DNA from 2 places in the Mesobacillus boroniphilus genome. Region 2 is predicted to be linked to the other one. Evidence: riboswitches for the same ligand, from Rfam matches in the RefSeq annotation. Region 2 holds a riboswitch; the other holds the start of a gene.

What was found. A riboswitch is a leader RNA that binds a small molecule or an ion and turns the genes downstream of it on or off. The one in region 2 is predicted to bind cyclic di-GMP.
Region 1: linked by a shared signal. The riboswitch ahead of DYI25_RS17090 (DUF192 domain-containing protein) and the one ahead of DYI25_RS20050 (DUF5667 domain-containing protein) in region 2 are both predicted to bind cyclic di-GMP.

What each region holds. Positions count from the first base shown of each region.
Region 1 covers NZ_QTKX01000002.1:861,332-866,804, forward strand. Annotated here, with positions in the region: gene hemY (protoporphyrinogen oxidase) at 1-652, shown strand, start outside; gene DYI25_RS17080 (PAS domain-containing sensor histidine kinase) at 787-2,268, shown strand; gene DYI25_RS17085 (SET domain-containing protein) at 2,307-2,687, opposite strand; cyclic di-GMP riboswitch class I at 3,115-3,200, shown strand; gene DYI25_RS17090 (DUF192 domain-containing protein) at 3,294-3,638, shown strand; gene DYI25_RS17095 (Flp family type IVb pilin) at 3,655-3,843, shown strand; gene DYI25_RS17100 (A24 family peptidase) at 4,020-4,541, shown strand; gene DYI25_RS17105 (TadE/TadG family type IV pilus assembly protein) at 4,538-4,921, shown strand; gene DYI25_RS17110 (pilus assembly protein TadG-related protein) at 4,931-5,473, shown strand, end outside.
Region 2 covers NZ_QTKX01000003.1:559,285-564,757, forward strand. Annotated here, with positions in the region: gene DYI25_RS20035 (LysM peptidoglycan-binding domain-containing protein) at 1-69, opposite strand, end outside; gene DYI25_RS20040 (protein phosphatase 2C domain-containing protein) at 282-1,091, opposite strand; gene DYI25_RS20045 (pirin family protein) at 1,487-2,332, shown strand; cyclic di-GMP riboswitch class I at 2,430-2,513, shown strand; gene DYI25_RS20050 (DUF5667 domain-containing protein) at 2,606-3,754, shown strand; gene DYI25_RS20055 (FbpB family small basic protein) at 4,142-4,270, shown strand; gene DYI25_RS20060 (sporulation protein) at 4,290-4,682, shown strand; gene DYI25_RS20065 (protein kinase family protein) at 4,754-5,368, shown strand.

The sequences.
Region 1 (5,473 bases), on a different contig from region 2:
TACGGCTGTAAAAAAGGTAGTGAAGACAGGCGGGACCTTTCAAGTCCAGCTCGAAACTAGAGAAGTAGAAACAGCTGACAGTGTCGTCATCACTACTGATCATTTCCACGCACAGAGCATGCTGTCGGATTATGCATTCATGGAACCATTCAAAGATATGCCGTCCAATTCCGTCGCAAATGTGGCGATGGCATTCCCGAAATCGGCGATTGAAAAAGATATCGACGGAACAGGTTTTTTGGTTTCGAGAAGCAGCGATTTCAGGATAACCGCATGTACCTGGACGCACAAAAAATGGCCCGGCACATCTCCTGAAGATATGGCATTGCTCCGCTGCTATGTTGGCAAACCGGATGACCAAAAAGCAGTCGAACTGTCCGATGAGGAAATCGTCGACCTGGTATTAAGAGATTTGAACAAGACGATGAATATCACCGCAAAACCAATCTTCCATTTCGTGACGAGATGGAGAAAAGCGATGCCGCAATATACGGTTGGGCATCTTGAGAAGATCGCCTATGTTAAAAAACAGCTCAGTATTGAACTCCCTGGAGTCTTCCTTGCCGGAGGGTCATTCGAGGGTGTTGGCATCCCTGGCTGTATCGACCAGGCGGAGGCTGCAGTGGAAAAAGTAATCGTACATCTGACCTGATAATAATTCCTGCCGCTATCGTTAAGAGATAGCGGTTTTTACTTTTAATAGAGAGATAGCCAAATATACCTTTTTAAAAATCGAAATCTTCTGTAAAATGGACTTATAAGGATAAAAAGTTTGGAGAGATCTCTATGCGAAATAGTTTTCCGATATTTGGGACTGATGATGAAACAATCTATAATCCAGATGAACTGCTAAGTTTATTTTTGGATTGCACGGCTGATGGGTTTGCTATTGTCGATATGGAGAATCGATTTTTAAGGATCAACCATATGTACACGAAAATTTTCGGTTATACAGAAGAAGACTTAATTGGGAGAACATTTCATGAGTTTTCAAATCCCGATTTTGTGCCAGGAATTATAACTGAAGTCAAGAATGGTAAAACATATACCAATATGATAACGAAGCGGTTCCATAAAGATGGATCCATGCTCGATATTGCTGTCTCTTACTCTCCTTTCCGGAATAAGCATGGGAAAATCATAGCAATCATTGCGATTTACCGTGACATCACCAAAATAGTCAGCATGGAGCGTGAACTAGATAGAACCCGGGAATTGTACGAACTAATCACCGAAAATACGACCGATATGATCAAGGTGATTGATAAGAATAAAGTGATCCTGTATGCTTCTCCCTCACATGAAAAAGTAATAAGTCTGAAGACAGAGCAAATTATCGGCAAAAGCCTGAGTGAATTTTTGACGCCAGAGGAAGATGCCATCCTTGACAGAAAGCTGAAGGAAATTATCGAAACAGGTGAGCCGCAGATTTTACGGAAGAAGTTTACCACTTGCGACCTGAATTCTGTATACACAGAATACAATTTTTCGCCAATATACAATGAGAGAAAAGAGATAGAGTCCTTTGTCAGTGTCGGCAGGAATATTACGGACCGAGTCAAGAGTGAGGCAACAATTCGAAATTTGGACAGGCTGTCTGTTACCGGGCAGCTGGCAGCGGGGGTGGCTCATGAAATCCGCAATCCTCTGACTTCATTAAAGGGTTTTTCAAAATTATTGCAGACTTGCCTTGATAAAGAGAAGCAATCGGATTATCTGGCAATCATCATGAATGAACTTGACCGGATCGATATGATTGTCAACGAGTTTATGTCACTAGCAAAGCCGCAGGCCGTCCAGTATGTCAATGAGGACCTGAAGTCAATCCTGGACAGCACGATCAATATCATTAATCCGCAAGCATTGATGCACAATGTCCAAATCAACACAGCTTATCCAGAAGAGGACGTTAGACTATCGTGCAATCAGCATCAGCTAAAGCAAGTGTTTGTGAACTTTTTGAAAAATGCGATTGAATCCATGGCTGATGGAGGGGATATTTTCATAGAACTTCAAAAAAATGGCCCGAGAAAAGTGTTGGTCAGCATTTCGGATGAAGGAACAGGAATCGAATCAGACCGGCTTCGGTATCTCGGCACCCCATTTTACACTACGAAAGAAAAAGGCATCGGCCTTGGGCTGACAGTAAGCAATAAAATCATCCAGGAGCATAGTGGAACTATGAAGATTTCTAGCGAAAAAGGTCAAGGTACAACAGTGATTGTTGAATTGGATTGTTTCGAGACAGATGAAAACTTCTCAAAATAAAAAAATGCGGCTTCCTTAAAACGGGAGCCGCATTTTTGTTATTTCTCTTCATTGAACCAGAGTGGGTCGTTATTATCCACTTCACCATTGTAATTGATGACAATTTCTTCCCCAGCGCTTATGTCGCGATAGGCAAAGAAATCAAAAGTGTGATTGTCGAAATTGATATCATATGTTGCGTTAGGCTCATATGAGTGGTTGAATAACATCCCATAACCAAGGAGGATTGCAGAATGATTACTGCCATATTCGAAGGCATAATCAGCCAGCGCAGTCTTCTCGATGTGAACATGCTGGTCGTTTGGATAGGAAAGGACGGGAGCCTCATGGATTAGTTCGCCTTTTGCAATATCGCGAGTTGCGAATACCCCTCTGTTGAATTCTCCATCACTAATTTCAGAAGTCTTAATCTCAATCATTGTATCACCTGCTCGTTCCACTACTTTATTTATGTTTCATTCTATCAAGCATGACGGTAATAAAGAGTAAATGCAAGTTTTTAATATAAAACAAAAAAATTCTAAGCAAGAATCTCTAATATTTACCCTGCAAGACCTAAAAAGTTCATAAAAAACAATCTAATTTACCTATAAACATTAGTATGTCATGTGCCAAAGTAATTATTAATTTATTATGGTAAAAATTTCATTTTCTATTATTTTACATAAAAAATATGGCGTTAAAGGAAAAAGTGTGATTAATGGACTACTGACTAAGTATGTAGTTTTATAATCCTAGGACAATAGGTATAGTATAATTTTTTGAAAAATCAGGAAAAACGGTGGATTTTGTAGAACGATGTTTCAATTTATGATGTGTGTAAGAGATCAGTCGGATAAATACTGAACTCGACAAAGGCAAACCTGGTGAAAGCCAGCGACGCAAAGCTACAGGGGCTACGGCAATTCATGCTAGGCCAGCCAGCTACCGAAAGATCAGGGTGAATTACATGATGCGTGTATTCAGTGAACCCCCCTTTCGGTAAAGGCGGGGTTATTTTTGTACAGTCGGAGGTGAAAAGCGAAGTGAGGCTCGTGAACGAATCGAACGGCAAAGAGTTGGCAGCGAATGTAAAAATAGCAGATACCTTTTTCAGCAGATTCAAAGGTTTAATGCTGACAGATAGCTTGCCAGAAGGTCACGGTCTCTACATAAAGCCCTGCCCGTCCATCCATACCTTTTTTATGAACTATTCCATCGATGTTCTTTACATCAACGAGAACTATGAAATTGTAGGTGCGGACGAACAGCTAGAACCTGCAAAAATGGGAAAGCGCTACAAAGGTACGTATTCCGTCTTCGAGCTTCCAGAAGGCACGATCCGGAATACAGGAACGAAAGTCGGTCATTCAATCAAACTAATAAAATGAAAAGGGGTTTTAAACGATGATAGCAAAAATGAAAGCATTATTCACAGAAGAACAAGGACAAGGTATGACTGAGTACGGTTTGGTACTTGGAGTTATTGCGGTAGCGGTAGTTACTTTATTAGTATCTCTTCGCACACAAATCATAGCTATGTTTACTAATGTTGTTACTGCAGTAACAGGAGCTACTACAGGTACTACTCCATAATATGCATTGACGTACTTTCCATTTCATATCAAAGCACTCATTTATTCTTATCTACAGTTTGTGATGGAAGTTCGTTTAATTAATACAATCGCCAGTCAGAGGTACAGGCAGAAGGAGCCTCGCGTTGAGAAACGTGGGGCTTTTTTAAAACTCCTCAATGAAGATGAGGTGGAATAATGTGGTTTGATTTAATTTTAGTAGCTTTACTGGTTATTTGTGTAATAACCGATTTAAGAGAACGGAAGATTTATAACAAGGTATTGATTCCCTTTCTCGCGATTGGCCTGATCCTCAATATCGCAGTTGGAGGAATAGCAGGGCTTGGCCATGCCTTGGCCGGACTTGCTGTGGGATTTGCTATTTTGCTAATCCCCTATTTTCTTGGCGGAATGGGGGCTGGCGATGTGAAGCTGCTCGCTGTAATCGGTGGATTGAAAGGTACGGTCTTTGTTTTGACAGCTGCTGTTTATATGGCGCTGGCGGGAGGAATACTAGCGTTATTTGTCCTCTTTTTTCGGAAGGGTGCACTTAGCAGGATCAAACAGATAGGCAATTTTATAGGGGGATTGCGGAGCGGGGTGAAGATACCGCTAGCTTTAGATAAAGACTCTTTAAATGCAACGTATCCATATGGGGTAGCGATCGCCATCGGTGCACTTGCAGCGATTGTTTTCCCTTCTGGAGGAGGTTTGCTATGAAGAGGGATGAGCGTGGCCAGTCACTAGTTGAGACAGCCCTAATCCTTCCTGTCCTCATTATCATTTTGCTGGGTATCATTGATTTTGGAAGAATCATGTATTCATATGCCCATCTCCACATGGCAGCCCAGGAAACTGTCCGGATGGGCGGACTAGGGAAAAATGATACTGAAATTGTTACCTTCGCAAAAGATTATGTCACTCTTAACCCGATTGACCAGCTGAGAATTAACATTTCCCCGGGAGATGCAAGCCGTGATTCCGGTGATTACGTTACTGTCAAGCTTGAATATCCTTTTCAATTCTTTACTCCGTTTGTATCCAGTCTGTTTCCTTCTTCATTGTCAATTAAAGCGGAGTCTACGATCAGAGTCGAGTAGGAGGAAAAAATGATTAAAAGACTTTTATTTACTGATGAGTCTGGGAATACGATTATCCTTGCAGCCTTTTCTTTATTGGTCCTTTTAACCATAGCGGGTCTGGCCATTGATGGTGGCATGCTCTATATGACAAAGTCTGAGCTTCAGAAAACGGCCAATGCGGCTGTACTGTCAGGTGCTCAGGAGCTGACCAATAACGAGGCGAAGGTAGATGAAATAACAAGGAAGACTGTAGCTTCTCACAACAATGGGTCTGAGATAGAGAGTCTTTCAATCCAAATGAAGAAAAAGGTCGCTATTGATCTGGCAAAGACGGTTCCACTGGCATTTTCAAAACTGTTAGGAGTTGAATCTGTAAGAGTAAAGGCGCATTCAGCAGCTGAGCTTAGGACAATGGGCAGAGCTGTTGGTGTAGCTCCCTTGGGAATTGATGACAGTATCCCGTTGGAGTTCAATAAAGAATACAAGCTAAAGGTCGACACCGGTGGAGTGGAGTATGGAAATTTTGGTGTCCTTGCGCTGGGTGACACAGGTGCCAGGACATATGAGGAA
Region 2 (5,473 bases):
AATTGTCACTTGATATCTGTTCGCGATTTGCCACAGTGATTCACCTCTTTGGACAACATGAATGATCATTATGAACCTCCCCGGGAAAAAGTCCTGCAATGATAAGATATATATGTGAATGGAAGGTCTTTTATTAAGGCTGTTTTGGAAAAAGGTGGCCGAAATGGACGAATCAGATTTTGCTTTCCGGGAGGATATAGAATTTTTAATTGATTTTTCAAATGGACTTTATCCATGCGTTTTCATCTATTTTACGCGCTAGATAAATTCCAAGTGTTCTACTATCTTTCATTACTAGGAATTGTAGCTTCTTCTTTGTTCAACACAGCCCAAGAAATAATAGTAGTGCTATCGCGTACATTGTTGGCTTGAATACGATCAAGTAACCTCGATACCCCGTCTTTGTTAGATGAATTGGAAAACTCACCAAAGATTGCTTTTGGTTCAATGAATGGTTCTCCTGGGCACTCAACCAGGCCATCCGTTATCATAAGAAGATGATTGACGCCTTTCCGCAATTCCTTTGCTCCGCTGCTGAAGCAAGGAACAGCTTGGCTAAAGGTATTTACTTGACCAATCCATTCAAAAAAATGCCTTTGGTTCACTTGATATTGGCCAAGGGAGGAAAGTTCAGGATGATGCAAGTAGAATAGGCAGTCGCCAACTGAAAACCACCAGCAGTAGTTGCCTTTCCTGGCCACGATTAAGCAAGCGGTTTCTCCTTTTATTCTCTCGCAAGCTTCTAAAAAATCTTCACTTTGAAAAAGATTAAGGGTAATACGCTGCAGATTTTGAAAAGCCTCATTGGTCGAAAGTGATAGCGCACCTTGGACATCCCCTTTTATTTGACTGAAGGCTTCAACAATCAGTTCAGCGCTTTCTGAGCTATTGTGGGCATCTAAAAGAATCACAAACTCCCAATCTTGTTCAGGATTTGACATAACGAAGCATCCATCCTCATTTTTGTATTGACCTGCACTGGAATTACCTCCGTATCGGCCAATGATCATATTGCCCAGTTCAATAATACTCGGCTCGTCTACAAAACTCTCCCGATTTCCTACCCAATTGAAAACTAGATGATTATTCATATGTACTTCCCTGCCTATTCTATATTCATTCAACCTTTCCTTTTGAGTAATCTGTTTAGTTATTAGTCTACTACTTTTATTGTGTAAATAAATCAAAAAAGGAGCTAGTGGGTTTCTTAAAGGATATCCCACTATATCTCTGGTAAAAAATGAAGTCTTTTATGAAATCCCTTAGGGGGTGAGATTTGGAACACCAAAACGGACAGCCCTTCTGGCAAAGACGATTGAACGTCTCAGTGAAATACAATAATCGGTGAAACTACGAGTTAAAACGTTACCCTTGCTTATCTCCAGTATGCAGGGGGCGCTTTTTTTGTTGGATTGACCTGTTAAGAGTTATACTTACTAAAAGTAAATAAATTAATATGCTGTTGAAACAAGTCAGGAGGGGTAAGATGTTCAAAAGAGATATCAAGAAACATTGGACAGTTCAATATGAAGAGAGAGGGATGCCGCATGTCCAGGCAGGACTAGTGCTGAACCCACAAAACTGGAGGGAGTTGGATCCATTCATTCTAATGGCGGAAGACTGGTTTAAACGTGGGACATTTTCTGATCACCCGCATCGTGGCTTCCAGACAATCACGTATATCATTGACGGAAGGCTTGAGCACATTGACAACCATGGCGGACACAGCATTCTGGAATCTGGTGACATCCAGTATATGAATGCAGGCAGCGGTGCGCGACATGCTGAAGAGGCAGTGGACAATGACATAGCGCATACACTGCAGCTCTGGCTGAACCTGCCTAAGGAGTTGAAAGGCACAACGACTTCTTATCAAAACGTGTATTCCGAAAATGCACCAGTTGTCCAGTTTGAAGGCGGAACTTTAAAGGTGTATTCAGGAGAAACTGCCGGAGTGAAAGGGCCTCTCGAATCAAGAGTGCCATTTACCCTATCAGAAATTCAGCTAGCTGAGGGGGCGAATTTCACATATGAATTGCCGGAATCGCATAACGCGTTCCTATATATACTTTCAGGTGAAGTCGATGCCGGCTCAAGCCAAACAAATCTTCAAAAGTCTTCTGCGGCGACTTTGACATTTAATGACGGAGGCGAAGGTACAAGCGAACTAATGCTGAAAGCGAACAAGCGCTCAAAAGTATTGGTATATTCCGGGAAGCCAATCAAAGAGGAAGTGGTCGCCTACGGACCGTTCGTGATGAATTCGATGGAGGAGATTCGCCAGGCTTACCGCGATTATCAGGAAGGCAAATTCGGCGAGGAAGCCAAGTAGATGGGTATAATTACCCAAATACTTTGAATTATAGTCTTTTTTAAACATTTCTATTTCTTTTTGTCTGTCGAAAAAGTAAGATAAAAGTAGAATTAAAATCCGATAATGGCAAACCTAGGGAAATCTGGGGGCGCAAAGCTACAGGGGCTAAAGTCGTCGACCATGCCAGCCAGTTGCCGAAGAATCACATAGCCAATGTATGTGTGCTGCTCTCGGACAGCACTTTTTTATGTCGATTTTAATTCCAATATTAAAAATAGTGGGGGTATTGGAATGAAGAAGCTTTTAGCATCAACAATTTTGACCGGAGTGCTTGCATTTGGGACGGCAGCATCTGCAAGTGAGGTAGTTGAAACGGTAGACCCGGGCACGACACCAGATGAGTTTTTGTTTACGTTTGACCAATTATTTGAGGAATTGAAGCTTTTAGTCACCTTCGATGATGAAAAAGAAGCCCAGCTCCTCCTTGAATTCGCGAACGAGAGACTGGCTGAAGCTACCGCAATGTCAGAAGAAGAAAAAACAGAATTCGTCCAACAAGCGTTTCAAGAATATTTAGAAGCTCTTGAGGCAGCTGAAGAGAAGGTCACAGAAGTAATTGTAGAAGAACAGACTGATTCTGAAGGTGAAGACGAACTGACTGAAGAGCTGGAAAACGTTTCTGAAGTTAAGGATGAACTTACTGAGGAGCTTGAAGATGAGCTAAAGGAAGAGGTTGAAGAAGCAACGGAAAAAGCGAAGGTGGTTGCTAACGTTGTAAAGGGCCTGGATCAGGAAATGGTTTCCCAGCTGCGAGAACAAGAGCTAGGGTACGGCCAAATCGCTCAAATCTTCTGGCTTGCAGAAGCAGCTGGGAAAACAGTAGAGGAAATCGCTTCTTTATATACAGAGGAGAAAGTTGGATTCGGACAGGCAGCTAAGCAGCTTGGTGTCCATCCATCAAAGATGAAAGGACTTGCATCAGGGAAAAAACAGGCTTCCGAAGAAGAAACAGATGAAGAAGCAGAAACTGATGGATCCGAAGAGGGCACTGAAGAAGCAGAACAGCCAGGCGAAGCAGCGGTTACTGAAGATGAAAATGAAGACACAACTTCAACTGAGCAAACGACTGAACAGCAAGTGAGTGTCGCATCAGCTAGTACCACTGAAACAAAAACTAACACTAAGAATAGTGTCACAAAAGCAGAAGAAAAGAAAGCTGAAGCTGTAAAGAAGGCAGAAGAGGCAGCAAAGAAGGCTGCTGAAAAGAAAGCGGAAGCTGAGAAAAAAGCAGAAGAACAAAAACGTGAAGCAGCAAAGAAAGCTGAAGAAAAGAGACAAGAAGCAGCAAGAAAACAGGAAGAAGCCAAAAAGAATAAACAAAAACAAGAAGAAGATAATGATGAGCAAAAAGATGATGACAGCGATGAAGATTCCAACTAAGAAAAAGGGGAAAATAACGGTAAGTAAAAGCAGGCAAAAGGCCACCCAAAAAGACTGTTAATACTGGTGATGTATTTGACAGATTTTGAGTTGTCATTTATCATAATCGTATACATTTGAATAGTTCTCCTAAAGGGGAGTAGCTTTCACAACAGAGTCGTCATTACGGAGATCACTCCCGGCTTTGTTGGCAACGACCGTTGTTAGCAAGACCTTTGCCATATTTGGTGAAGGTCTTTATTTGTTTTCCAGACCTTCACCTAAGCGGGTGGAGTTTTTTTATGGAGAAAGCACAGAGATGTATTGCAATGAAACTGGCAAAAAATAGTCTTATCAGAGGCGTTTTCCTGCGGTTAAACATAAATTTAAGTATTGGAGTGTGATTTTGTGAAGAGATTACAGCTTAGTTTTAATGAATTGGTAAAAAAGAACAAGGAAGAATTATTAGCAGACCAAAAGCGGATCGAGATAATTGAGAAGCGGCTTGATGAGAAATACACCAACCTAAAAAAGTAAACATAAATGGAGGACCAGGATGCTATTGCGAAAGTATATGTCATTGCTAGGAGTAGGTTCCGCCCAGATTGACCTGATTTTGGAGAAAGATGTTTTAATCCCTGGTGATTCGGTGAATGGGAAGTTTTTGATAAAGGGAGGGACGGTTGACCAGGACCTCCAGCTAATTGAGTGTGCCCTTGTCATGGTTAACTTGAAGACAGAAGCAGAAAATGTACTGGATACTGTAACAATTGATATACAGTTGAGGATTCAGCCAGATGGTGATGATGAAGTGCCGTTCAGCTTCCTGCTTCCCGCGGATGTGCCTCCTTCAAACAAGGATATCTCTTATCATTTTAAAACAAAGCTGGTCTTTAAACAGGGAACCGAAAGCTGGGATGAAGACATGATCAAGGTGGTTAAGGGCTGAACTGGGTATCTGTGAGTGTGGAACACAACCTGTTACTACCGTTCGGGCAAACTATGAAAGGAGCGAGAGAAATGAATCAATATGAACATCTGGCAAATAGTGTTGTTTATTCCATCCGAGGATCAAAAGCAGCTTTGGTTCATAAAGATTCATCACTGAAGCTGGTTGGAGAGGGCAGAAGTGCGTTCGCGTTCAGAATCAGCGGAACAGACCTTGTTATAAAGGTTTTTTTTCCTCAGTTTGAGAAGGTTGCAGCAGAAGAAGCCGAGATTTATAAGGAGCTTGCTGGAAATCCATTTTTCCCTTCACTCCATGAATCGGGAAGCAATTATTTGGTCATGGATTATGTCCAGGGCATGACACTCTATCAATGTTTGGTAAATGGCATGCCGATTGCCGCCGGCCATATTGAGGAAGTCGATCATGCCCTTACGCTTGCAAGAGAGAAAGGCTTGAACCCCTCCGACATACATCTGCGGAACATCATCATCACTCCTGATGATGAAATCAAGCTTATAGATGTGGCTCGATTCCGGCAGACGAAGCGATGTTCTCAGTGGGAGGACTTGAAAACAGCTTTTTATAAATATTACAGGCATCAACGCTTCCCGAAAAAAATGCCAGTGCCTGCGATGAATTTAATTGCATATTGTTATAAAAGAGGAATGCTGCCAACTATTAACTAATCTTGAATGGCCGCAGTCCTCTTTTTAAATTACATAAATTCCGAATAGAAAGCTAGATAAGAAAAAAGAAGCTGGTTCACTCGTTTCGCAAACGAGGTCGGTGAA